Regions from separate parts of the Streptomyces sp. M-16 genome, predicted to be linked through region 2. Evidence: riboswitches for the same ligand, from Rfam matches in the RefSeq annotation. Region 2 holds a riboswitch; the other holds the start of a gene.
The links. Region 2 has a riboswitch for cobalamin ahead of AB4039_RS07500 (energy-coupling factor ABC transporter permease). Riboswitches for the same ligand answer to the same signal wherever they lie in the genome.

Region 1 (11,415 bases), on a different contig from region 2:
CGACAGCCGGCTCTCGGAGAGCCCGGCCACCGCGGCCGCTTCCGCCAGCCGCACCGGACCCCGCCCCGGCAGCCACGCCAGTACCCGGGCCAGCCCGGGATGCCGGGCCGCGGCGGGCAGCCGGCTCTCCAGGAGTACGGAGTCCAGCGCGCACGCCGCCTCGAAGGGATCGGTGGGCAGCCCCGGCGGCAGCAACCCCTCCCGGACCCCGGCCCGCTCCGCCAGCCGCCGCCCCGCGGCCGACGCGGGGTCGTAGTGCAGCAGCACGGCGCGCTCCGCCCCGCGCAGCACCGCGTGCCGCACCCCGGCGGGCACGACGAAGGCCCGGCAGACGATGGTCTCGCCCGCCGGGCCTTCGAGCAGCAGCCCGTCCCGGTCCCCGTCCAGCGTCGCGATGACCTGGACGGAATGGTGCGCGTGCACGGTGGCCGGCCCGACGGCGCCGCCGTAGACCAGCCCGCCGGGCCGGAGCCGGGCGCTCCCCGCCCAGGTGGAACTTCCCATGGGCGGGACCGTAGCCGGAGCTAGAAGTCCTCGTCCAGGTCGACCGTGCCCTCGACCGCGACCTGGTAGGCCGACGGGCGGCGCTCGAAGAAGTTCGTCAGCTCCTGGACGCCCTGGAGCTCCATGAACGAGAACGGGTTCTGCGAGCCGTACACCGCCGGGAAGCCCAGGCGGACCAGGCGCTGGTCCGCGACGCACTCCAGGTACTCGCGCATCGACTCGGTGTTCATGCCCGGCAGGCCGTCACCGCACAGGTCGCGGCCGAACTGGAGCTCGGCCTCCACGGCCTCCTTGAGCATGTCCGTGACCTGCTGCTGGAGCGCGTCGTCGAAGAGCTCCGGCTCCTCCTTGCGGACCGTGTCCACGACCTCGAAGGCGAAGTTCATGTGCATGGTCTCGTCGCGGAACACCCAGTTGGTGCCGGTGGCCAGACCGTGCAGCAGGCCGCGGGAGCGGAACCAGTACACGTACGCGAAGGCGCCGTAGAAGAACAGGCCCTCGATGCACGCGGCGAAGCAGATGAGGTTCAGCAGGAAGCGACGGCGGTCGGCCTGCGTCTCCAGCCGCTCCAGCTTCTCGACCTCGTTGATCCACTTGAAGCAGAACTGCGCCTTCTCGCGGATCGACGGGATCTCCTCGACGGCGTCGAAGGCGGCCGCGCGGTCGTCCGGGTCGGGCAGGTAGGTGTCCAGCAGCGTCAGGTAGAACTGGACGTGCACGGCCTCCTCGAACAGCTGGCGCGACAGGTACAGGCGCGCCTCCGGGGAGTTGATGTGCTTGTAGAGCGTCAGCACCAGGTTGTTCGAGACGATCGAGTCACCGGTCGCGAAGAACGCGACCAGACGGCCGATCATGTGCTGCTCGGCCGGCGTCAGCTTCGAGAGGTCGGCGACGTCCGAGTGCAGGTCGACTTCCTCGACCGTCCACGTGTTCTTGATCGCGTCCCGGTAGCGCTCGTAGAAGTCCGGGTAGCGCATGGGGCGCAGGGTCAGTTCGAAGCCCGGGTCGAGCAGGTTCTTCTTCTTGTCGGTGGTGCTCATTACTGGCAGGCCTCGCAGGACTCGGGGTTTTCCAGGGAGCAGGCCAGCGCCTCGGCGTCGACGGCCTGCGGGAGGGGGGTGGCGGTCGCGGGGACGGCGCTGCCGGAGGCGGCGCGGGCGATCTTCGTCGCCGGGCGGGACCGCAGGTAGTACGTGGTCTTCAGACCCTGCTTCCAGGCGTACGCGTACATCGAGCTGAGCTTGCCGATGGTGGGCGTCTCCAGGAACAGGTTCAGCGACTGCGCCTGGTCCAGGAACGGGGTACGGGCGGCCGCCATGTCGATCAGGCCGCGCTGCGGGATCTCCCACGCCGTGCGGTACAGCTCGCGCACCTCGGCCGGGATCCAGCCGAAGCCCTGCACGGAGCCGCTGGACTCGCGCAGCGCCTCGCGGGTCTGCGCGTCCCACACGCCGAGCTGCTTGAGCTCCTCCACCAGGTAGCCGTTGACCTGGAGGAACTCGCCCGACAGGGTCTCGCGCTTGAAGAGGTTGGAGACCTGCGGCTCGATGCACTCGTACACGCCCGCAATGGAGGCGATGGTCGCCGTCGGGGCGATGGCCAGCAGCAGGGAGTTGCGCATGCCGCTCTTCGCGATGCGGGCGCGCAGGGCGTCCCAGCGCTCCGGCCAGTTCAGCTCGACGTCGAAGTGGTCGGGGTGCAGCACGCCGCGGGCGGTGCGGGTCTGCTCCCAGGCCGGGAGGGGGCCGCTGCGCTCGGCGAGGTCGCAGGAGGCCTCGTAGGCGGCCAGCATGATGCGCTCGGAGAGCTTGGTGGACAGGGCCTTCGCCTCGGCCGAGTCGAACGGCAGCTTCAGCTTGAAGAAGACGTCCTGCAGGCCCATCGCGCCCAGACCCACCGGCCGCCAGCGGGAGTTGGAGCGGCCCGCCTGCTCGGTCGGGTAGAAGTTGATGTCCACCACGCGGTCGAGGAAGGTCACGGCCGTGCGGACGGTCTCGTCCAGGCGCTCCCAGTCGATCTCGCCGTCCACGACGAAGGCGCCCATGTTGACCGAGCCGAGGTTGCAGACGGCGGTCTCGCCGTCGTTGGTGACCTCGATGATCTCGGTGCAGAGGTTGGAGGAGTGGACGACGGTGCCCGGCTCGGCGGTCTGGTTCGCCGTGCGGTTGGAGGCGTCCTTGAAGGTCATCCAGCCCTGGCCGGTCTGCGCGAGGGTGCGCATCATCCGGCCGTACAGGTCGCGGGCGGGCATGGTCTTGCGGGCCAGGCCCGAGGCCTCGGCCTTGTGGTAGGCGGCGTCGAACTCGTCGCCCCACAGGTCCACCAGTTCGGGGACGTCGGCCGGGGAGAACAGCGACCAGTCGGCGTCGGCGTTCACGCGGCGCATGAACTCGTCCGGCACCCAGTGGGCCAGGTTCAGGTTGTGGGTGCGGCGCTGGTCCTCACCGGTGTTGTCGCGGAGCTCCAGGAACTCCTCGATGTCCGCGTGCCAGGTCTCCAGGTAGACGGCGGCGGCGCCCTTGCGGCGGCCGCCCTGGTTCACGGCGGCGACGGAGGCGTCGAGGGTCTTCAGGAACGGCACGATGCCGTTGGAGTGGCCGTTGGTGCCGCGGATCAGGGAGCCGCGGGCCCGGATGCGCGAGTACGAGAGGCCGATGCCGCCGGCGTGCTTGGAGAGGCGGGCGACCTGGTGGTAGCGGTCGTAGATCGAGTCCAGCTCGTCCAGCGGGGAGTCCAGCAGGTAGCAGGAGGACATCTGCGGGTGGCGGGTGCCGGAGTTGAAGAGCGTGGGGGAGGACGGCAGGTAGTCCAGGCGGCTCATCAGCCGGTAGAGGGAGGCGACTTCCTCGACGGCCTGGACGGTGTCGTTCTCGGCGAGGCCGCAGGCCACGCGCAGCATGAAGTACTGCGGGGTCTCGATCACCTGACGGGTGATCGGGTGGCGCAGCAGGTAGCGGCTGTGCAGGGTGCGCAGGCCGAAGAAGCCGAAGCGGTCGTCCGCGCCCTCGGCGAGCGCGTGCTCGACCAGGGAGTTCAGGCGGGCCGCGTGGAGGGCGACGAACTCGGCGGTGCGGTCCGCGATCAGGCCCTCGCGGTGGCCGACGGCGACGGACTCGGCGAAGGACGCCGAACCCTGGCCCGCGGCCTCCTCGGCCACGGCCAGCGTCAGCAGGCGGGCGGCGAGGCGGGAGTACGCCGGGTCCTCGGAGATCAGGCCCGCGGCGGCCTCGGTGGCCAGCCCCCGCAGCTCGGCCTCGTCCGCGACGGCGCTGCGGCCGCGCAGGGCGGCGGCGGCGACCCGGCCCGGGTCGGTGTCGGGGAGGTCGACGGTCAGCTCGGTGAGAGTACGCAGCAGCGCGGCCCCCGGGCCTTCGGTGGTGTCGCCAGAAGTGGACTCGGCGCGCGGTGCGGAAGGCGCGATGGTCACGGCGGGAGCTCTCCCTCGCTCGGCCCGGTCATCGGCGGGGGCGCGGGCGGGCGCATGCGGGCGCACGGAAAGGCGCGACGTGCCGCATGGCGTCCACCGGCCCAACCGCGAGGCCCGGACGTGTCTCTACCCGGTTCGGTCGATCCGGGCGCGCTGCCGGCAGGTCCTCGGACTTGCGGAATGCACCAATGGGTGCACGTCATACCGTTGCGGGACAGTTCCGGATTCACACCGGATTCCCCTGCGGCGACAGCGAGGATGAGCATACATGTGGGGGCGGCCCGATGCGTGACCCCCCACATGTTGTGTCGGCCCCTTGCTGAGCGTGGTGTTACAGCTCCAGCCGGTACGTGAGCAGGGTCAGCGCGGGGATCGGCGCCCAGTCCCGCTCCGGAGTGCGTACGAATCCCAGGCGGGCGTAGATCCGCTGGGCGCCGACCATGGCGGGCTGGGTGGACAGCACCAGCGCCGACACCCCGTCCAGGGCCCGCGCCCGGTCGACGCAGGCCCGCACCAGGGCCTCCCCGACCCCCGCCCCGCGCGCCTCGGCGGCCACGGCCAGCATCCGGAACTCGGCCTCGCCGGGGCCCGCTACGTCGGCGAGGGGGCTCCCCGGTGCGGCGAACGTCACTCCTCCGAGGACCTCGTGGTCCCGCGCGGCGACGATCACCTCCCCGTCCCCGGCCCGGCCGGCGACGTCCCGCAGGACGTTCAGGTAGTGGTCGGCCCCGTTCGCATCGAGCAGCCCGTCCCCGGTGTAGGCCTGCCCGGTGATCTCGCCCAGCCGGTCGTACTCGGCGGCCCGCGCCGTCCTGATCTCGATGTCCATGCCGTCGAGTGTGCGCCATGCGTGACGGTGCCCGGCGCTATCGTCGGAACCAGCACCGTCGAGGAAGGCGAGCGAGGCATGACCGTCATGGCTGACCGTCCCCAGATGCTGACCGAGGAGTTCGAGACCCTCGCGCGCATAGCCGCCAAAGAGGTGGAGCTGCTGCGACTGGAGTTCATCGACGGAAAGCTGGGGGTCAAGGCGGTGCCTGACGGGGACCACGACCGGATCGTCGTGTGGCTGTCCCGCATCTGCATGCAGCACCGGCCGGAGGTCTGGCTCCATGTGGAACGCGGCCTGAAGGTCGAGCAGTACCGTTCGGGCCGGGCCCGCCCGGACGCGTCCCTCGCCCCGGACGGCGCATTCGAGGGGCAGGGGGAGTGGGCCGACCCGGCTCCCGTCCTGATGGTCGTCGAGGTCACGTCGTACGACTCCGGCACCGACGAGGGCGACCGCAGGGACAAGCCGCGCGCGTACGCGGCGACGGGCATCCCCGTGTACCTCCTCGTCGACCGGGACAACCGCCGGGTGCAGGTCCACAGCGACCCCGACGGCCAGCTGTACGAGACGGTGCGCACCGTCCCCTTCGGCAAGGACGTGGAACTGCCCGATCCCGTCGGCTTCACCTTCCCGACCGAAGCCCTCAAGGACTGGGTGCGCTGAGTGCGCCGAAGGGCCCCGCCGGACCGGCGGGGCCCTTCGTGCGCGCGGCACGGGTTCAGCAGCAGCGGAAGCCCTCGCGGGGGTCCGCCTCGCGGGCGTCCGTACGGGCCCGCTCGAAGGCGCGCCGGGTCATGACCTCGGCGTCCGGGTCGTGGGAGCGGGCGTGGGCGACGTAGCGGTCGTACGCGGCCTCGCCGGAGAACTCCCGGACGTAGAACCGCGCCTTGGCCAGCGCCGCGCGGACCCCGCTCATGCCACGGGCTCCTTGACCCGGCCGCCGCCCCCGTCGAGGCCGGCCGCCGCGAGCTCGGCCTTCTCCTCGGCGGAGGCCAGCAGGCCGGCCGGGGCGACGATCTTCGACTCGGTCCACGGCACCTCGGAGAGCCGCACGGAGTCCGGGTCGGCGACGGCCTTGAGGCAGGTCCGGGCCGCGTCCGCCAGCACGATCAGGATCAGGACGGCGAACAGCACCGACAGGACGCCGTCGACCGTGGCGTTGGTGACCACGGTGTGCATGTCGTCCATGCTCTTGGCGGGCGGCAGCACCTTCCCCGCGTCGATGCCGGTCTGGTACTTGTCGCGCTGGGCGAAGAAGCCGACCTTCACGTCGTCGGAGAAGATCTTCTGGTAGCTCGCGGTGAGGGTGACGGCCACGTCCCAGGCGAGCGGAACACCGGTGACCCAGGCCCACTTGAGCCGCCCCGACTTCACCAGCAGCGTGGTGCAGACGGCCAGGGCCACCGCGGCCAGCAGCTGGTTCGCGATCCCGAACAGCGGGAAGAGCTGGTTGATGCCGCCCAGCGGGTCCTTCACGCCGACCCACAGGAAGTAGCCCCAGCCGCCGACCACGATCGCGCTGGCCAGCCAGACGCCCGGCTTCCAGCTGACGTCCTTGAAGGACTTGTGCACGTTGCCGAGGGTGTCCTGGAGCATGAACCGCCCGACGCGGGTTCCCGCGTCGACCGTGGTCAGGATGAAGAGGGCCTCGAACATGATGGCGAAGTGGTACCAGAACGCCTTCATGCCGGATCCGCCGATGACGGAGGAGAAGATCTCCGACATCCCGAGTGCGAAGGTCGGCGCACCACCCGTACGGGACAGCAGGCTCGCCTCCTCCACGTCCTTCGCGGCCTGCGCGAGAGCGTCCGGGGTGATGGCGAAGCCGAAGTGGGTGACGGCCTCGGAGGCGGTCTGGACGGTGGTGCCGATGACCCCGGCGGGGGAGTTGACCGCGAAGAACAGGCCGGGCTCGATGATGCACGCGGCGATCACGGCCATGATCGCGACGAAGGACTCGGTGAGCATCGCGCCGTAACCGATGACCCGGACCTGGGTCTCCTTCTGGATCATCTTCGGGGTGGTGCCGGAGGCGACCAGCGAGTGGAAGCCGGACAGCGCCCCGCAGGCGATGGTGATGAAGACGAAGGGGAACATCGAGCCGGCGAAGACCGGGCCGTCGCCGCGCGTGGCGAAGTCGGTGACCGCGGGCATCTTCAGCGTCGGCACCGCGACGACCACGCCGACCGCCATCAGCGCGATCGTGCCCACCTTCATGAAGGTGGACAGGTAGTCGCGGGGTGCGAGCAGCAGCCACACGGGCAGCACCGAGGCGATGAAGCCGTAGGCGATCATCCAGATGACCAGGGTCTCCTTCTCCAGGGTGAAGAACTCCGCCCAGGAGGACTCGGCGACCCAGCCGCCCGCCACGATGGCGAGGAGCAGCAGCGCCACGCCGATGACGGAGACCTCGGTGACCCGGCCCGGCCGCAGGACGCGCAGGTAGACGCCCATGAAGAGGGCGATCGGGATGGTCATTCCGATGGAGAAGACGCCCCACGGCGAATGCGCCAGGGCGTTGACGATGACGAGCGCGAGCACGGCCAGCAGGATGATCATGATGGCGAACACGGCGAGGAGGGCGGCGGCTCCGCCGACCGGGCCGATCTCGTCCCGGGCCATCTGGCCGAGCGAGCGGCCGTCGCGCCGCGTGGAGAAGAACAGCGTCACCATGTCCTGCACGCCGCCGGCGAAGATGACGCCCGCGACGATCCAGATCGTGCCGGGCAGGTAGCCCATCTGCGCGGCGAGGACCGGGCCGACCAGCGGGCCCGCGCCGGCGACGGCGGCGAAGTGGTGGCCGAAGAGCACGCGCCGGTCGGTCGGGTGGAAGTCGACACCGTTGTCGAGGCGTTCGGCCGGAGTGGCCCGGGTCTTGTCCACCTTCAGCACGCGGTTCGCGAGGAACCGCGCGTAGAAGCGGTAGGCGATGGCGTACGAGCCCAGTGCGGCGGCGAGCAGCCAGGCGGCAGAGATCTCCTCACCCCGGGAGAGCGCCAGCACCCCCCAGCCGACGGCCCCCACGAGGGCCACGCCCAGCCATGTCGCCACGGACCGGGGGGAGAGCCTTCCCGTCGGAGAAGGCGAGCCCGGCCCGTCGCCGGGGCTCGCCGCGCCCCTCGGATTCGGAGCCCGATCCGTCTGTGTTGCTTCCGGTTCCGCCATGATCCTCGTCCCCTCGTTGATCATCTGCCGAGCGCAGGGAATCTACGGGGACCCGACCGGTGGACGTAAGTCCCCGTCCGTATAGCGGTACGAGGTTCCACCGGAGGCCGAACAGGAGTCAACCTCCTTTTACACGGCGGGTCGCTGAAGGCGGGCCACGAACTTGTAACGGTCGCCGCGGTACACCGATCGCACCCATTCGACCGGTTCGCCGTCGGCGTCCAGCGAATGGCGGGAGAGCATCAGCATCGGCAGGCCGACGTCGGTGCCGAGCAGTCCGGCCTCGCGCGGGGTGGCCAGCGAGGTCTCGATGGTCTCCTCGGCCTCCGCGAGCCGTACGTCGTACACCTCGGCGAGCGCGGTGTAGAGGGAGGTGTACTTGGCCAGCGAACGGCGCAGCGCGGGAAAACGCTTGGCCGAAAGGTGCGTGGTCTCGATGGCCATCGGCTCGCCGCTCGCCAGGCGCAGCCGCTCGATGCGCAGGACCCGGCCGCCGGTGGCGATCTTGAGGAGTCCGGCGAGGGTGTCGTCCGCGGTCACGTAGCCGATGTCCAGGAGCTGGGAGGTCGGCTCCAGCCCCTGTGCCCGCATGTCCTCCGTGTACGAGGAGAGTTGGAGCGGCTGCGAGACCTTGGGCTTCGCCACGAAGGTGCCCTTGCCCTGGATGCGCTCCAGCCGCCCCTCGACCACGAGCTCCTGCAGGGCCTGGCGGACGGTGGTCCGGGAGGTGTCGAACTCGGCCGCGAGCGTGCGCTCCGGCGGCACGGGGGTGCCGGGCGGCAGGGTCTCGGTCATGTCGAGCAAGTGCCGCTTGAGTCGGTAGTACTTGGGCACACGCGCCGTGCGAGTGGCTGCCCCGCCTTCCGGCTCCGTGGTCGCCCCTTCGGTGGCCATCGCCGCCCGCCTTCCCGACTCCAGTTTCACTGCCGTCACCGGCTCCTCCGATATGTGCGGTCACATGGTGACACGGGAGCGAGGACAGGCCTCCTCCCTCCCCCAGGTGTCGGTCCGGTAACGGACCGATCACCCGCTCATTAGACCCTTGACACCCCTAAAGGTCTAGGCCAAGCTCCGGTTGCTGGTCTAAACCAATATGGATCGGATCCCGGCCCCACGGGCAGTACTTGGTACGTACGTCACCGCGGCGGGCGAGGGAAGTTGCAGGCAGCATCCCTGAGGAGGGTGGCGTGAAGCGCAAGCTCATTGCGGCGGTCGGTGTCGTGGGCATGATGGTCGGTGTCGCGGCGTGCGGCAACAGCGGCGACGACAAGCCGAAGGCCGACTCGTCGGGTGGCGCCAAGGAGATCACCGTCTGGGTGATGGACGGCTCCGCACCGAAGGCCTGGCTCGAAGAGGTCAACAAGCAGTTCTCGGCCAAGCACCCCGGTGTGACGGTGAAGGTCGAAGAGCAGAAGTGGACCGGCATCCAGGAGAAGGTCACCACCGCCCTCTCCGAGAACACCCCGCCGGACGTCCTTGAGCTCGGCAACACCCAGACCGTCGGCTACGCGGTCACCGGCGGCCTCGCCGACCTGTCCGGCGACAAGTCCAAGCTCGGCGCCGACGCCTGGTCGAAGGGCATGCTGTCCTCCGCCGAGGTCGACGGCAAGCTCTACGCCGCTCCCTGGTACGCCGCCAACCGCGTCGTCATCTACGACAAGAAGGCCTACGAGAAGGCCGGCATCACCGCCCCCAAGACCCGTGACGAGTGGGTCGCCGGTCTGGAGAAGCTGAAGGCCTCCGACCCGGCCGCGCAGCCGATCTACCTGCCCGGCCAGAGCTGGTACATCCTCGCCGGCTTCGTCTGGGACGAGGGCGGCGACCTCGCCGTCAAGGACGGCGGCAAGTGGAAGGGCCAGCTGAGCACCCCGCAGGCCGCCTCCGCGATGGACTTCTACAAGAAGCTCCAGTCCTACTCCACCGCCCCCAAGGACAAGGACGAGGCCACCCCGCAGCAGTCCACCGACATCGTCCCCAAGGGCGGCGTCTCGTCCTGGATCGGTCTCGGCTGGGAGGCCCAGGGCGCGCTGAAGGCCCTGAAGGACGCCGGCAAGGAAGGCGACTTCGGCTACTTCCCGATCCCGGGCAAGACCGCCGACAAGCCGGGCTCCGTCTTCCTCGGCGGCTCGAACCTCGCCGTGGCCGAACGCTCCAAGAACAAGGAGCTCGCCAAGGAGTGGCTCGCCCTCGCCGCCGGCAAGGAGCAGATGACCAAGTACGCCGCCGCCACCGAGGGCGCCCTGCTCCCGAACCAGGCCGCCGCGAACTTCGCCGCCGCCCCCGGCTCCTTCGCGGAGTCCATGGCCAAGGCCGCCCTCTCCGGCAAGATCACCCCGGTCACGGCCGGCTGGGCGAACGTCGAGACCGAGCCGAACCCCATCAAGGAGTTCATGACCAAGGTCCTGAAGGGTGAGGACGCCGCCAAGGCGGGCGCGGACGCGGACAAGGAAATCGCGAACCGCATCAACAAGTAGTCCCACCCCACAGCACCCGCAGCACCCAGCAGTGTGATCGCACCGGGGGGTGCGGCAGGCGCCCCGCAGCGCCTGCCGCGCCCCCGGTCGCGCATTTGACTCCACAGTCAACCGCGAGGAAGCCCCGACATGACCGTGCACTCCCAGGGAGCGGCGACCAGCGCTCCACAGGACGCACCACTGAAGTCCGCCGGCCTGCCGCCGAAGGCAACCGCCGCCCCGGCCGGCCCCAGCCAACCGTCTCCTCGCGGGGGCAGAAAGCAGCTCCCCACGGGGTGGCTGCCGTACCTGCTGATCGCACCGGCGGTGCTCAGCCTCGCGGTCCTGCTCGTGTACCCGCTGATCAAGAACGTGATCCTGTCCTTCCAGGACATCAACAAGATCGAGTTCATCCAGCGCAAGTACCCCTCCGCGGGCTTCGACAACTACACCCAGCTGCTCGGCGACTCGAACTTCTGGACCGTCGTCCTGCGCAGCTTCGGCTTCACCCTCGCCAACGTCGTCCTGATCATGGCGATCGGCAGCCTCATGGGCCTCCTGCTGAACAAGCTCGGCAAGAAGATGCGCCTGGTCCTGTCGATGGCCCTGGTGATGGCCTGGGCCATGCCGATCGTCGCCTCCGTCCAGGTCTTCTACTGGCTGTTCGACGAGCAGTTCGGCGTGATGAACTGGGTGATGCGCACCGCCGGCTTCTCCGGCTACGAGCAGCACAACTGGTTCGAGACCGGCCTGTCCACCCTGACGATCGTCACCGTCCTCGTGGTCTGGGGCTCCATCCCCTTCGTCGCCCTCAACATGTACGCCGCGCTGACCACCGTCGGCGCCGAACTGTACGAGGCCGCCCGCATGGACGGCGCCAACGGCCGGCAGACCTTCTGGAAGGTCGTCTTCCCGCAGCTCAAGCCCTTCTTCCTGATCACCACCTTCCTTGAGGTGATCTGGGTCTTCAAGGCCTTCACCCAGGTCTACGCGATGAACAAGGGCGGCCCCGACCGCGCGTCCGAGATCCTCCCGGT
Region 2 (11,415 bases):
TGGCCAGCGCGTAGCTGCTCACGAGCCAGGCCGGGTCCCCGGTGAGGGTCCGGACCCGGGCGACCGGGGCCTTCTCGCGCAGCCAGGAGCACTCCTCGGGGAGCACGTCACCGCGCCGGGAGAGGGGGAAGTCCAGGAGGGGCTCCCGCTCCTCCGTGCCCTCAGGCTGCTCGACGCTCATCGACGGTCCTCTCGGTCGGTGCGGTGCTGTGCGCGGGGGTGTCCCGCGCGGTGGTGTCGTGTGCGGTGGTGTCGTGCGGCGGTACGGGGGGCGCGGTCCCGGCGGCCTCGGGGCGCACGACGGCGTACGCCTGGTTGCGGGTCGCGCGCAGGCCCCCGCCCCGCGCGAAGAGGACATCGGTCATCGGCATCTTGACGTGGTAGGCCGCCACCGAGGACGGCACGTCGAGAATGCTCGGGGTGTCCACGAAGAAGGGCAGCTCCGCTGCCATGTAATCGAAACAGACCTGCAACTGTGCGTCGGTGATGGATTCACCTTCCGGCAACTTTGATCCGACAAAGTGAAGGGCCATCTCCTCGCAGCCCTTGCGGAATACGTCGTCGGTCTCCAAGAAATGCAGAACGCGCCGGTGCAGTAGTTGGTAAACGGGGTTCGGCTGGAACTCCGAAAGTGCCCTCACCCGGATCTCGGCATGTTGAGGTCCTGATTCCTCGACGCCTTTGAGAATCCTTCTCCGGACCGCCTTGATCTCCTTCGCCGAACGCTTCTCCGCATGCTCGCGGGTGTAGCCGAAAGCGGCGAACATCCGGTCTACGTGGAGGTCTGCGTAGACGAAGTCGACCTGCGCGAAGCGGGTCGTGGCCCATCTGGCGAGGCTCGATATGCGTTCGGAGCTGAAGTAGCTGTTGCCGGGACTCACTCCGATCAGCACATGGTCGCCGTCTTCCCAGATGTGGCGGCAGGTGCGGGTGAAGGGCAGAACTTCGAATGATGCGTCAACTGTGATCGTCACCTGTTTGGTCGCCCTTGTTGCCGCTTGTCCCTGGGAGCCCTGCGCTCCTGGTGTGGCGGCAATGTCGGTACGTTATGCCGTGATCCCGGAGCGTGACAAGTGCACGGCGGAATTGTTGGCTGGAATTATCGCTTCCGCATTGCGGAAGAGTAATTGAATTTCTTTCTGCCGGTTGAACGGGACCCGCGGCGGCGCTCCGTCCGGGGTGCCGCTACCCTGAGCCGGTCAACAAGCACCAAGAAGGGGTGGACCCAGTGGCGGACATCGAGAGCGCACGGGCGACGTTCAACAAGTTCGACGTGAACGGTGACGGCTTCGTCACGGCCGACGAGTACAGCGCGGCCATGAAGGCGATGGGCGACGCGTTCGTCACCGCCGCCGTCGCGGACGCCGTGATCGCCGCCAAGGACACCAACGGCGACGGCCTGATGAGCTTCGACGAGTTCTGGGCCGCCCTGAACAAGTAGGCCCCCGCGCCGCCCCCGTCCCCCTGCCGGGGCGGGGGCGCGGTCCGGCCCCGCGCCGTCCGCGCCCGTCAGGCCCCGGACGCGCCCTCGATGGCCTCGACCTCCGCGAGGGCCTCCCGCAGCCAGCTCAGCCAGAACCCCTCCAGGGCGATGCCGCCGTGCAGCACGAGCCGGCGCAACCGGTCCTCCACGGCGTCCCGGTCCGGCGGGAAGTCCTTGGCCTCGATCGCCTCGTACTTCGCCAGCTGCTCCCGGTGCAGCTCCAGATGGCGTCGCAGCTCCGGACCGAGCCCCTGCAGCCCCACCACTCCCGCCGCGCGCAGCCGCAACAGCAGCGCGTCACGCATCGGCTTGGGGTCCTGGCTCTCGTCCACCCAGCGGGCCAGCTCCGCGCTGCCGTCGGGCAGCACCTCGTACTCCTTCTTCTGCCCCCGCACCGGGACCTCGCTGGGCAGCTCCCGGATCAGGCCGGCCTCCTCCAGCCGCCCGAGCTCCCGGTAGATCTGCTGGTGGGTCGCCGACCAGAAGTACCCGATCGACTTGTCGAACCGCCGGGTCAGCTCCAGCCCCGACGAGGGCTTCTCCAGCAGGGCGGTGAGGATGGCGTGCGGCAGCGACATGGGGGGAGTTTACGGTCGGGGGCGCGCCCGTCAGGGACGGAAGCCGGCCAGGGCCTCCGGGGTGCGGGGGCCCGGAGCGTCCCCGGACAGGAGGCCGCGGGCGCGCAGGAAGGCCGTCACCGCGGGGGACCAGGCCTGGCGCAGTCCCGCCGAGGCCAGCAGCTCCGGATCGGACAGCAGCTCGGTCGCCGGGCCGGTCCGGATGCCCGACGGGGTCAGCACCGCCGCGTCGTCCGCCCAGCGGACCGCCAGGTCCACGTCGTGCGTGGCCATGACCACCGTGGTGCCGTCCGACCGCAGCCCCGCCAGCACGTCCAGGAGCCGCTCCTGACCGTCCGGGTCCAGCCCGGCCGTCGGCTCGTCCAGGATCAGCACCCGCGGCGCCATGGCCACCGCCCCCGCGATCGCCGCGCGCTTGCGCTGCCCGTACGAGAGCAGGTGGGTGGGGCGGTCCCGCAGCGCGGTGATGTCCAGGGCGGCCAGGGCGGCGTCGACCCGCGCGCGGACCTCCGGCTCCGCCAGCCCCAGGTTCATCGGACCGAAGGACACGTCCTGTTCCACGGAGGCCGCGAACAGCTGGTCGTCCGGGTCCTGGACCACCAGCTGCACCGAGGTCCGCAGGCGGGTCAGCCCCGCCCGGTCGTACGCCACCCGCGCGCCGTCCAGGCGCAGCTCGCCGGTACCGGGCCGCAGGCCCCCGCTCAGCAGCCGCATCAGCGTGGTCTTTCCGCTGCCGTTGCGGCCGAGCAGGACCAGCGCGCGGCCCTGCTCGATCCCGAAGTCCACGCCGGACAGCACGGCCGGGCCGTCCTCGTAGGCATGGCCCGCCCCGGCCAGCTCCACCACCACGGTCACAGGTACAGCTCCTTCAGTACGAGGGTCCCCGCGACCAGGCCGGCCAGCAGGGCGGCGGTGGCCGCGAGGAACCGCCAGGACAGCGCCGCCCGCGGGACGAGCACCCGCAGCGCGCCGTCGTAGCCGCGTCCGGCCAGCCCCTCCTGGAGCCGGCCCGCGCGGTCGAAGGCCCGGACGAAGGAGGTGGCCGCGAGCCCGGCCAGGGAACGCCACACCGCCGCCCGGCCCGTCTGCCCGAGCCGGGCCGCCTGCGCCCGGCGGACCTGTGCCATCGAATCCAGCAGCAGGAAGCCGATCCGGTACATCACGAGGGCCACGTCCACCACGGGGGCGGGCACCCCCGCCCGCACCAGGCGCGGCAGCACGTCCGAGACCGGGGTGGTGAAGGCGAACAGGAGCACGCCGAGCGAGGCCGCCGAGGTGCGCAGCAGCAGCTCCCCGGCGTGCCGGGGCCCGTCCGGCGCCAGGGAGACGAGACCGGCGGGCCCGCCCAGCGACACCAGCAGCGGCAACGCCCCGGTCACGCAGAAGCCGAGCGGCACCCGGAAGGCCCGCCACAGCCGGCGCCCCGCCACGCCGGCCGGGCCGAGCAGCACGGCCAGGGTCGCCGCGGTGACCAGCGGCCCGCCGGGCCAGGGTGGCAGGCACACGGCGGTGACGGTCAGGCCGAGTCCCAGCAGGGCCTTCTCCAGGGGGTGGCGGCGGCGCCAGCGGCTGGAGTGCGCCGCCACGTCGATCGGCAGCACCGCCTACGACTCCGCGGCGGTCGTGGCGGCGGACCCGGTGGCGGGCCCGGCGGCGGACCCGGCCGGGTCCGCGGAGGCCGCGGCCGCCTGGGCGAGGCCCTGCCGGCGACCCTTGCGCACGCCGAAGTAGTACGCCAGCACGCCCGCGCCGAGCGCCGCCTGGAGGGCGAACAGCGCCGACTCGATCTCCCCGGACGGGGGTTCGTACAGCGGCGAGAACCAGGGCTCGTAGTCGGGCTTCAGCTCGGTGATGGCCGACTCCGCCTGTGCGTCGGCGCCCGTGAACGGTTCCTCCTCGCCGTCGCCGAGCCCCAGGGCGAGCGGGAGCACGGCCAGCGCGGCCACCAGGAACAGCAGCAGGGTGTTGATCTTCGCGTTGCGGGTCATCGGGCCGTCGCCTCCTGCTGCGCGCCGGCCGTGCCGGTCAGCTTCGCGACCCCGAGCCGGACCAGGTCCGACCTGCTGGACTGCATCAGCAGGCGCATCACGAGCACCGTCAGCAGCCCCTCGCTCACCGCGAGCGGGATCTGCGTCAGGGCGAAGATCCCCGCGAACTTCTCCAGCGCGCCCGGGAAGCCGCTGCCCGGGTCCGGGAAGGCCAGCGCCAGCTGGACGGAGGTCACGCAGTAGGTGACGAGGTCGGCGAAGAAGGCGCCCAGGAAGACGGTCACCATCAGCGGCGCGCCGGACTTCCGCAGCAGCCGGTAGACGGCGTAGCCGGCCCAGGGCCCGGCGATGGCCATCGAGAAGACGTTGGCGCCGAGGGTGGTGAGCCCGCCGTGCGCCAGCAGCAGGGCCTGGAACAGCAGGGTGATCGTGCCGAGCACCGCCATCACGGGCGGCCGGAAGAGGATGGCGCCGAGCCCGGTACCGGTCGGGTGGGAGCAGCTGCCCGTCACCGAGGGGATCTTGAGCGCGGACAGGACGAAGGTGAACGCCCCCGAGGCCCCGAGCAGCAGGGTGCTCTCCGGATGGGCCTTCACCTCGCGGGTGAGGGCGCGGACTCCGTGGACGACGAACGGGGCGGACGCGGCGCCCCAGGCGACCGCGTGCAAGGGGGGCAGGAACCCCTCGGCTATATGCATGAGTAGAGAGACCTCTCCAGCACCTCGTGGATGGACGACGCGCCCCGGCCGGTCTCCTGGCTCACGGGTACTGATGCCCTGACTCCGCCTTCCCGGGGCCGTGCGGTCTCCCGCGCGGGCCCAGTGGCTTCCCGCAGGAGTGGAGCCGGACTTCCCGATCACAGTGGCGAGGGCCGCACCGGTTTTCCACCGGTTTCCCGAACACCAAGGCCAGCTGACCCTAGTCGCCAGGACGGACCGGTAACAACCCGCCCCAATTCGGCCGTTCGGGTGGCCGGATCCAGCGTGGGCGTCACCCGGCGCGGCCCGGACGGACGCGGCCCGCTGGCGGCCCCCGCCGACGGGCGCAAGGGTGGGGCGCATGGCTTCCGACACCCAGGGCTTCGACTACTCGGACCTCTCCGCCGTCTACGTCAACTGCACCCTCAAGCGCTCGCCCGAGACCAGCAACACCGAGGGGCTGATCGCGAAGAGCCGTGCCGTGATGGAGGCGGCCGGCGCCCGGACCTCACTGGTGCGGGCCGTCGACCACGACATCGCGACCGGAGTCTGGCCGGACATGACCGAGCACGGCTGGGAGAGCGACCAGTGGCCCGTGCTCTACAGCCAGATCATGGACGCGGACATCCTGGTGCTGTGCGGGCCCATCTGGCTCGGCGACAACAGCTCGGTCATGAAGCAGGTCATCGAGCGGCTCTACGCCTGCTCCTCCCTGCTCAACGACCGTGGCCAGTACGCCTACTACGGGCGGGTCGGCGGAGCGCTGATCACCGGCAACGAGGACGGCGTCAAACACTGCGCCATGAACATCCTCTACAGCCTCCAGCACCTGGGCTACGCCATCCCGCCCCAGGCCGACGCGGGCTGGATCGGCGAGGCCGGCCCCGGACCCTCTTACCTGGACCCCGGATCCGGCGGACCCGACAACGACTTCACCAACCGCAACACGGCCTTCATGTCCTGGAACCTCATGCACCTGGCCGCCCTCCTCAAGCGCGCGGGCGGCATCCCCGCGCACGGCAACCAGCGCTCCCTGTGGGACGCGGGCTGCCGCTTCGACTTCCCGAACCCGGAACACCGCTAGCGGCGCGGTGTCCCGGGCCGGGCCGCCGGTTTCAGCAGGTGTTCGGGTGCGCGACGTCCACCACGTACCGCTCGGGCGAGTGGAGGACCGAGGTGGTGAAGGCGGGCTGGGTGTCGAAGGCGGCGCCGAAGGTCACGTACCCCTCGTAGTCGCCGGTCAGGGCCAGGCCCTTGAGCTTGCTGAGGTAGATCTTCTGGAGTTTGGGGCCCTGGTAGACGTTCTGCCCCGCGTCGTCGTGACCGGCGGCGGGGTGCAGGCGGATCTCCAGGAAGTACTTCCCGGCCAGCGGGACGGGCTTGCCGGACCCGTCGTAGACCAGCTGGGAGACGGGTGTGACGGTGACCGGGGGCGCGGAGCCCTGGAGGTCGATGACGATCCGGTCGTACGTGCAGTGACCGCCCCAGCGGGCGTTGACGACGAGCGGGGTCAGGGTGCGTACGGACGGAGCGGCGGACGCGGCGGCCGAGGCCGGTGCGGCGAGCGCGAGCCCGGCGGTGAGCAGGGCACCCGTGGCCAGGGCCAGGGCCACGGTCCGGCGGCGGAGCGGGCGGTTCAGGTGACGCATGACGTCCCCCGATTCTCGTGAGACGGGGACTGGCTGTCACCGGGTAAGACACCCCTGCGGTGCCCCGCGGTTCCCTCAGTGCGCGAGCAGGGCGCTCAGCTCCGCGTCCAGGTCGTAGTGGCGCCGTTCCTGCCCCCGCGGGACCAGCTCGGTGAGCCGTCGGCACAGCTCGCGCACGTCCTTGGCGCGGGCGGAGACCACACAGCTCTGCGCGCCGTTGCTGAAGGCGAGGAACACGCGCGGCTCGGTGCCCCGCCGCAGCGGCCACACCTGTATGTCGCCCTCGCCGGTGGCGCAGGTCTGCCCGTCGAGCAGCAGCTCGCGCGAGAACACCCAGCGGGCGAGGTGGGTCCCGGCGCCGCGGAAGTCGACGGCCAGCTCGTACGGCCGGTCCGTGCGGTAGACGAAGGCGCCGACCAGGGGGACGGACAGCGGCGCGGCTTCCAGCCGGAGCGGCAGGACGCGGTGTTCGGTGGTGGCCATGCAGGCTCTGCCTCTCTTCGCACGGGTGGCGTTCGCGGACCCCCTCCGGGCACGCTAGCCGACGCTCGCGGTGCTCCCCGGGGCCGAAGGTCCCGAGCCGGACGGGCCGCAGGGCCCGTTTCCGGGACCCCCCGAGGCCGCCGCCGAGGCCGGAGCGAAGGGTCGCACCGCTCAAAGTCCCCTGTATCCAGTGCGGTTGGGACCATTCCTGCCGTGTTCATGACTTCCTCTTCGCGCCGGCGGGGCCGATCGTAGCCGGGACGCGCGCGAGCCCGCCCTCCGGGGGAGAGCGGGCTCGACGGGCCTGCGGCGACGCGACGTCGTGGGACGAGCCGCGGGGATCCCGCGGGTGCGCGTGCACGGAGGGGCCCGGCGCCTTCGCGCCGGGCCCCTCCGTGCCGTTCCCGTCCGTCAGGAAGCCGCTCCGGTCAGCATTCGATGACGTTGACCGCGAGGCCGCCGCGCGCGGTCTCCTTGTACTTGACCTTCATGTCGGCGCCGGTCTCCTTCATGGTCTTGATGACCTTGTCGAGGGAGACCTTGTGGCTGCCGTCGCCGCGCATCGCCATCTTGGCGGCGGTGACCGCCTTCACGGCGGCCATGCCGTTGCGCTCGATGCAGGGGATCTGGACGAGGCCGCCGACCGGGTCGCAGGTCAGGCCCAGGTTGTGCTCCATGCCGATCTCGGCCGCGTTCTCGACCTGCTCCGGGGTGCCGCCCAGGACCTCGGCGAGGGCGCCGGCCGCCATCGAGCAGGCCGAGCCGACCTCGCCCTGGCAGCCGACCTCGGCGCCGGAGATGGAGGCGTTCTCCTTGAAGAGCATGCCGATCGCGCCCGCGGCGAGGAGGAAGCGGACCACGCCGTCCTCGTCGGCGCCGGGCACGAAGTTCATGTAGTAGTGCAGGACCGCCGGCAGGACGCCCGCGGCGCCGTTCGTGGGTGCGGTGACGACCCGGCCGCCCGCCGCGTTCTCCTCGTTGACCGCCATCGCGTAGATCGTCGTCCACTCGCTGCGGTGCATCATCGGGTCGCCCTCGGTCCGCAGCTGGCGCGCCGTGGAGGCGGCGCGGCGCTTGACGCGCAGCCCGCCGGGCAGGATGCCCTCGCGGGACATGCCGCGCGAGACGCAGGCCTGCATGACGCGCCAGATCTCCAGGAGGCCCTCGCGGATCTCCTCCTCGGTGCGCCAGGCCTTCTCGTTCTCCAGCATCAGGGAGGAGATCGACAGGCCCGTCTCGTTGGCGAGCCGCAGCATCTCGTCACCCGAGCGGAAGGGGTACTTCAGCACGGTGTCGTCGAGCTTGATCCGGTCCTCGCCGACCGCGTCCTCGTCCACGACGAAGCCGCCGCCGACCGAGTAGTACGTCTTCTCCAGCAGGGGCGCGCCGGACTCGTCGTAGGCGAAGAGGGTCATGCCGTTCGCGTGGTACGGCAGCGAGCGGCGGCGGTGCAGGATCAGCTGGTTCGGCTCGTCGAAGGCGATCTCGTGTCCGTCGCCTATCTCCGCGCCCAGCAGCCGCAGCCGGCCGCTCTGGCGGATGCGCTCCACCTCGGCGTCGGCGCTCTCGACGTCCACCGTGCGGGGGGAGTGCCCTTCCAGGCCGAGCAGGACCGCCTTGGGCGTGCCGTGGCCGTGGCCGGTCGCGCCGAGGGAGCCGAAGAGCTCCGCGCGCACGGACGCGGTCTGGGCGAGGACGCCGTCCTTCTTCAGCCGCGTCGCGAACATGCGCGCCGCGCGCATCGGGCCGACCGTGTGGGACGAGGACGGGCCGATACCGATGGAGAAGAGGTCGAAGACGGAGATGGCCACTGGCGGACTCCCTTGTCTGCTCGTGGGTGGGGAGGGGGGGCAGGAAAGGTGGATCTGGGGGGTGGATCAGAGGGGTGGATCCGCGGATTTTGTCCGGCAGTCGAGCGTATCGCGTGGAGATGAACGGTTCGGCTCCCGGACGGGTCCGTCAGACGTGAGACAGCTCGCGCTCCGGTGTCGTGGAGCCCCCGGCGGGGCCTTCGGCGCGGTCCTGCAGCGGGTCCGGGCCGATCAGGCCCGCCCGGTGGGCCCGGACGCCCGCCCGGACGGCCCAGAAGTACGTGACGAGCGCCATGGCGGCCACCAGGGCGATGTCGACGCCGCCGGGCAGGACGCCGCGGCCGCCGAAGTCGGTGGAGCCGAGGTGGGACAGGAGGGACAGGGCGCCCAGGAAGAAGACGATCCACCAGGCCGGGGCGAACTGGCGCAGGAGGTCCCGTTCGCCCTTGCGGGACAAGACCAGGGCGGCGATCGGGGCGGCCAGCAGGGTCAGGGCGGTGACGATGCCGGTGTTGGGCCACTGCGACCAGTAGAGGGCGCAGGCGGCGAAGACGAAGGTCAGCGGGCACAGGACCTTCGCGGCGGGGAGCCGGAAGGGGCGGGGCAGGCCGGGCCTGGTGCGGCGCAGGACGCCGACCGCGACCGGCCCGATCAGGTACGAGATCACCATCGCGGCCGAGATGACCGGGGCCAGGGTCTTCCAGCTGTGGCCGACGCTCAGCAGCAGGAGGACGGAGAAGCCCAGGTTCGTCCACATCGCCGGGCGGGCGGTGCCGTAGACCGGGTGGGTCTCCTTGAGCCGCTTGGGGAAGAAGCCCGTCTCGGAGAGGTTCTGCACCATGTACGCGGCGGAGGCCACGTTGGCGATGTTGGAGCCGGCGGGGGAGATGAAGGCGCCGAACTGGAGCATCACCACCACCCAGTGGATCATCAGCAGCTTGGCGAGCTCGGCGAAGGGGCTGTTGAAGTTCACGCCCGCCCAGCCGCCGGCCTGGGTCAGGTGCTCCGGCGGTACGGATCCCAGGAAGGCCGTCTGCAGGGCCAGGTAGATCACCAGGCCCAGGGAGAGCGCTCCGACCAGGGCGATCGGGATGGCCCGCCCGGGGTTCTCGGCGGCCCCGCCGAGGTTGACCACGGCCTGGAAGCCGTTGAAGGCGAAGACGACGCCCGAGGTGGTGACGGCGGTCAGGACGGCCGTCCAGCCGTTCGGGGCGAAGCCGCCGTGGGCGCCGAAGTTCTCGGTGTGGAAGCCCGAGGCGACCAGGGCGATCACGGCGAGGACCGGGATGGCGAACTTGACCAGGGTCAGCCCGGTGTTGATCTTCGCGAGGAGCTGGACCGACCAGTAGCAGGACAGCCACAGCAGCACGGTCAGCGCGAGCGCCACCGCCATGCCGAAGGCGGTCAGCTCGTGGGACCCGGCGTCCACCAGGTCCCCGGCCCAGCCGAAGCTCCACGAGGACATGTACTGCGTCGCGGCGATCGACTCGATGGGGATCAGCGAGGCGACCGCGATCCACACCGCCCAGCCGGTGATGAAGCCGAGCACCGGGCCGTGCGAGAGGGCGCCGTAGCGGGCCATGCCGCCCGGGATCGGGTAGGCCGCGCCCACCTCGGCGTAGGTCATGGCGATCATGCCGATGAACACCGCGCCGATGACCCAGGCGACGAGCGCCGCCGGGCCCGCGACCTGGGCGGCCGTGCCGGCGCCGAAGAGCCAGCCGGAGCCGAAGATCGAGCCGACGCCGATCATGATCAGCGAGAAGAGGCTGAGCCCCTTCCGGTTCGCCGCGCTCATGTCCATGGAGGGTGTCCGTCCTGAGGGGGATGCCTTTTTTGCGACCCTATGTGCCGTTTTTTAAAGGTTTCAGAGGCGATAGGTGGCATCCACCAGGGACTTTGGTCACGAAAGGGGCCCGACCCCGCGGAAACGCGGCCGGGCCCCACCGCGGCTGGTTAGAGCGACGGGTACAGCGGGAACTTCGCGGCGAGCGCGGAGACGCGCGCCTTGAGGTCCTCGGCGTCGTACGACGGCTTCAGCGCCTGCGCGATGATCTCGGCGACCTCGGTGAAGGCCTCGGCGTCGAAACCGCGGGTGGCCAGCGCCGGCGTGCCGATCCGCAGACCCGAGGTGACCATCGGAGGCCGCGGGTCGTTCGGGATCGCGTTGCGGTTGACCGTGATGCCGACCTCGTGGAGGCGGTCCTCGGCCTGCTGTCCGTCCAGCTCGGAGTTGCGCAGGTCGACCAGGACCAGGTGCACGTCGGTGCCGCCGGTGAGGACGTCCACGCCCACGGCCTTGACGTCGTCCTGGACCAGGCGGGCGGCGAGGATCTTCGCGCCCTCCAGGGTGCGCTCCTGGCGCTCCTTGAACTCGGGCGAGGCCGCGACCTTGAAGGAGACCGCCTTGGCCGCGATCACGTGCTCCAGCGGGCCGCCCTGCTGGCCCGGGAAGACCGCGGAGTTGATCTTCTTGGCCAGCTCCTGCGTCGACAGGATGACACCACCGCGCGGACCGCCGAGGGTCTTGTGCGTGGTGGTGGTGACCACGTGGGCGTGCGGCACCGGGTTCGGGTGCAGACCCGCGGCGACCAGGCCGGCGAAGTGCGCCATGTCGACCATCAGGTACGCGCCGACCTCGTCCGCGATGCGGCGGAAGGCGGCGAAGTCCAGCTGGCGCGGGTAGGCGGACCAGCCGGCGATGATCAGCTGCGGCTTGGACTCC

Region 1: another riboswitch for cobalamin. It lies ahead of AB4039_RS28120 (ribonucleoside-diphosphate reductase subunit alpha); the one in region 2 lies ahead of AB4039_RS07500 (energy-coupling factor ABC transporter permease).

The regions. Positions count from the first base shown of each region.
Region 1 covers NZ_JBFRER010000075.1:3,869-15,283, forward strand. The annotation lists gene AB4039_RS28110 (helix-turn-helix domain-containing protein) at 1-504, opposite strand, end outside; gene AB4039_RS28115 (ribonucleotide-diphosphate reductase subunit beta) at 525-1,544, opposite strand; gene AB4039_RS28120 (ribonucleoside-diphosphate reductase subunit alpha) at 1,544-3,931, opposite strand; cobalamin riboswitch at 4,073-4,197, opposite strand; gene AB4039_RS28125 (GNAT family N-acetyltransferase) at 4,263-4,760, opposite strand; gene AB4039_RS28130 (Uma2 family endonuclease) at 4,839-5,423, shown strand; gene AB4039_RS28135 (YbdD/YjiX family protein) at 5,479-5,676, opposite strand; gene AB4039_RS28140 (carbon starvation CstA family protein) at 5,673-7,925, opposite strand; gene AB4039_RS28145 (GntR family transcriptional regulator) at 8,055-8,819, opposite strand; gene AB4039_RS28150 (extracellular solute-binding protein) at 9,113-10,399, shown strand; gene AB4039_RS28155 (carbohydrate ABC transporter permease) at 10,529-11,415, shown strand, end outside.
Region 2 covers NZ_JBFRER010000010.1:39,553-50,967, forward strand. The annotation lists gene AB4039_RS07465 (cytochrome P450) at 1-181, opposite strand, end outside; gene AB4039_RS07470 (tRNA-dependent cyclodipeptide synthase) at 162-974, opposite strand; gene AB4039_RS07475 (EF-hand domain-containing protein) at 1,229-1,441, shown strand; gene AB4039_RS07480 (PadR family transcriptional regulator) at 1,510-2,061, opposite strand; gene AB4039_RS07485 (ATP-binding cassette domain-containing protein) at 2,092-2,916, opposite strand; gene cbiQ (cobalt ECF transporter T component CbiQ) at 2,913-3,662, opposite strand; gene AB4039_RS07495 (energy-coupling factor ABC transporter substrate-binding protein) at 3,666-4,049, opposite strand; gene AB4039_RS07500 (energy-coupling factor ABC transporter permease) at 4,046-4,747, opposite strand; cobalamin riboswitch at 4,777-4,994, opposite strand; gene AB4039_RS07505 (flavodoxin family protein) at 5,109-5,831, shown strand; gene AB4039_RS07510 (AMIN-like domain-containing (lipo)protein) at 5,863-6,396, opposite strand; gene AB4039_RS07515 (SsgA family sporulation/cell division regulator) at 6,472-6,879, opposite strand; gene AB4039_RS07520 (L-serine ammonia-lyase) at 7,308-8,690, opposite strand; gene AB4039_RS07525 (APC family permease) at 8,839-10,494, opposite strand; gene glyA (serine hydroxymethyltransferase) at 10,647-11,415, opposite strand, start outside.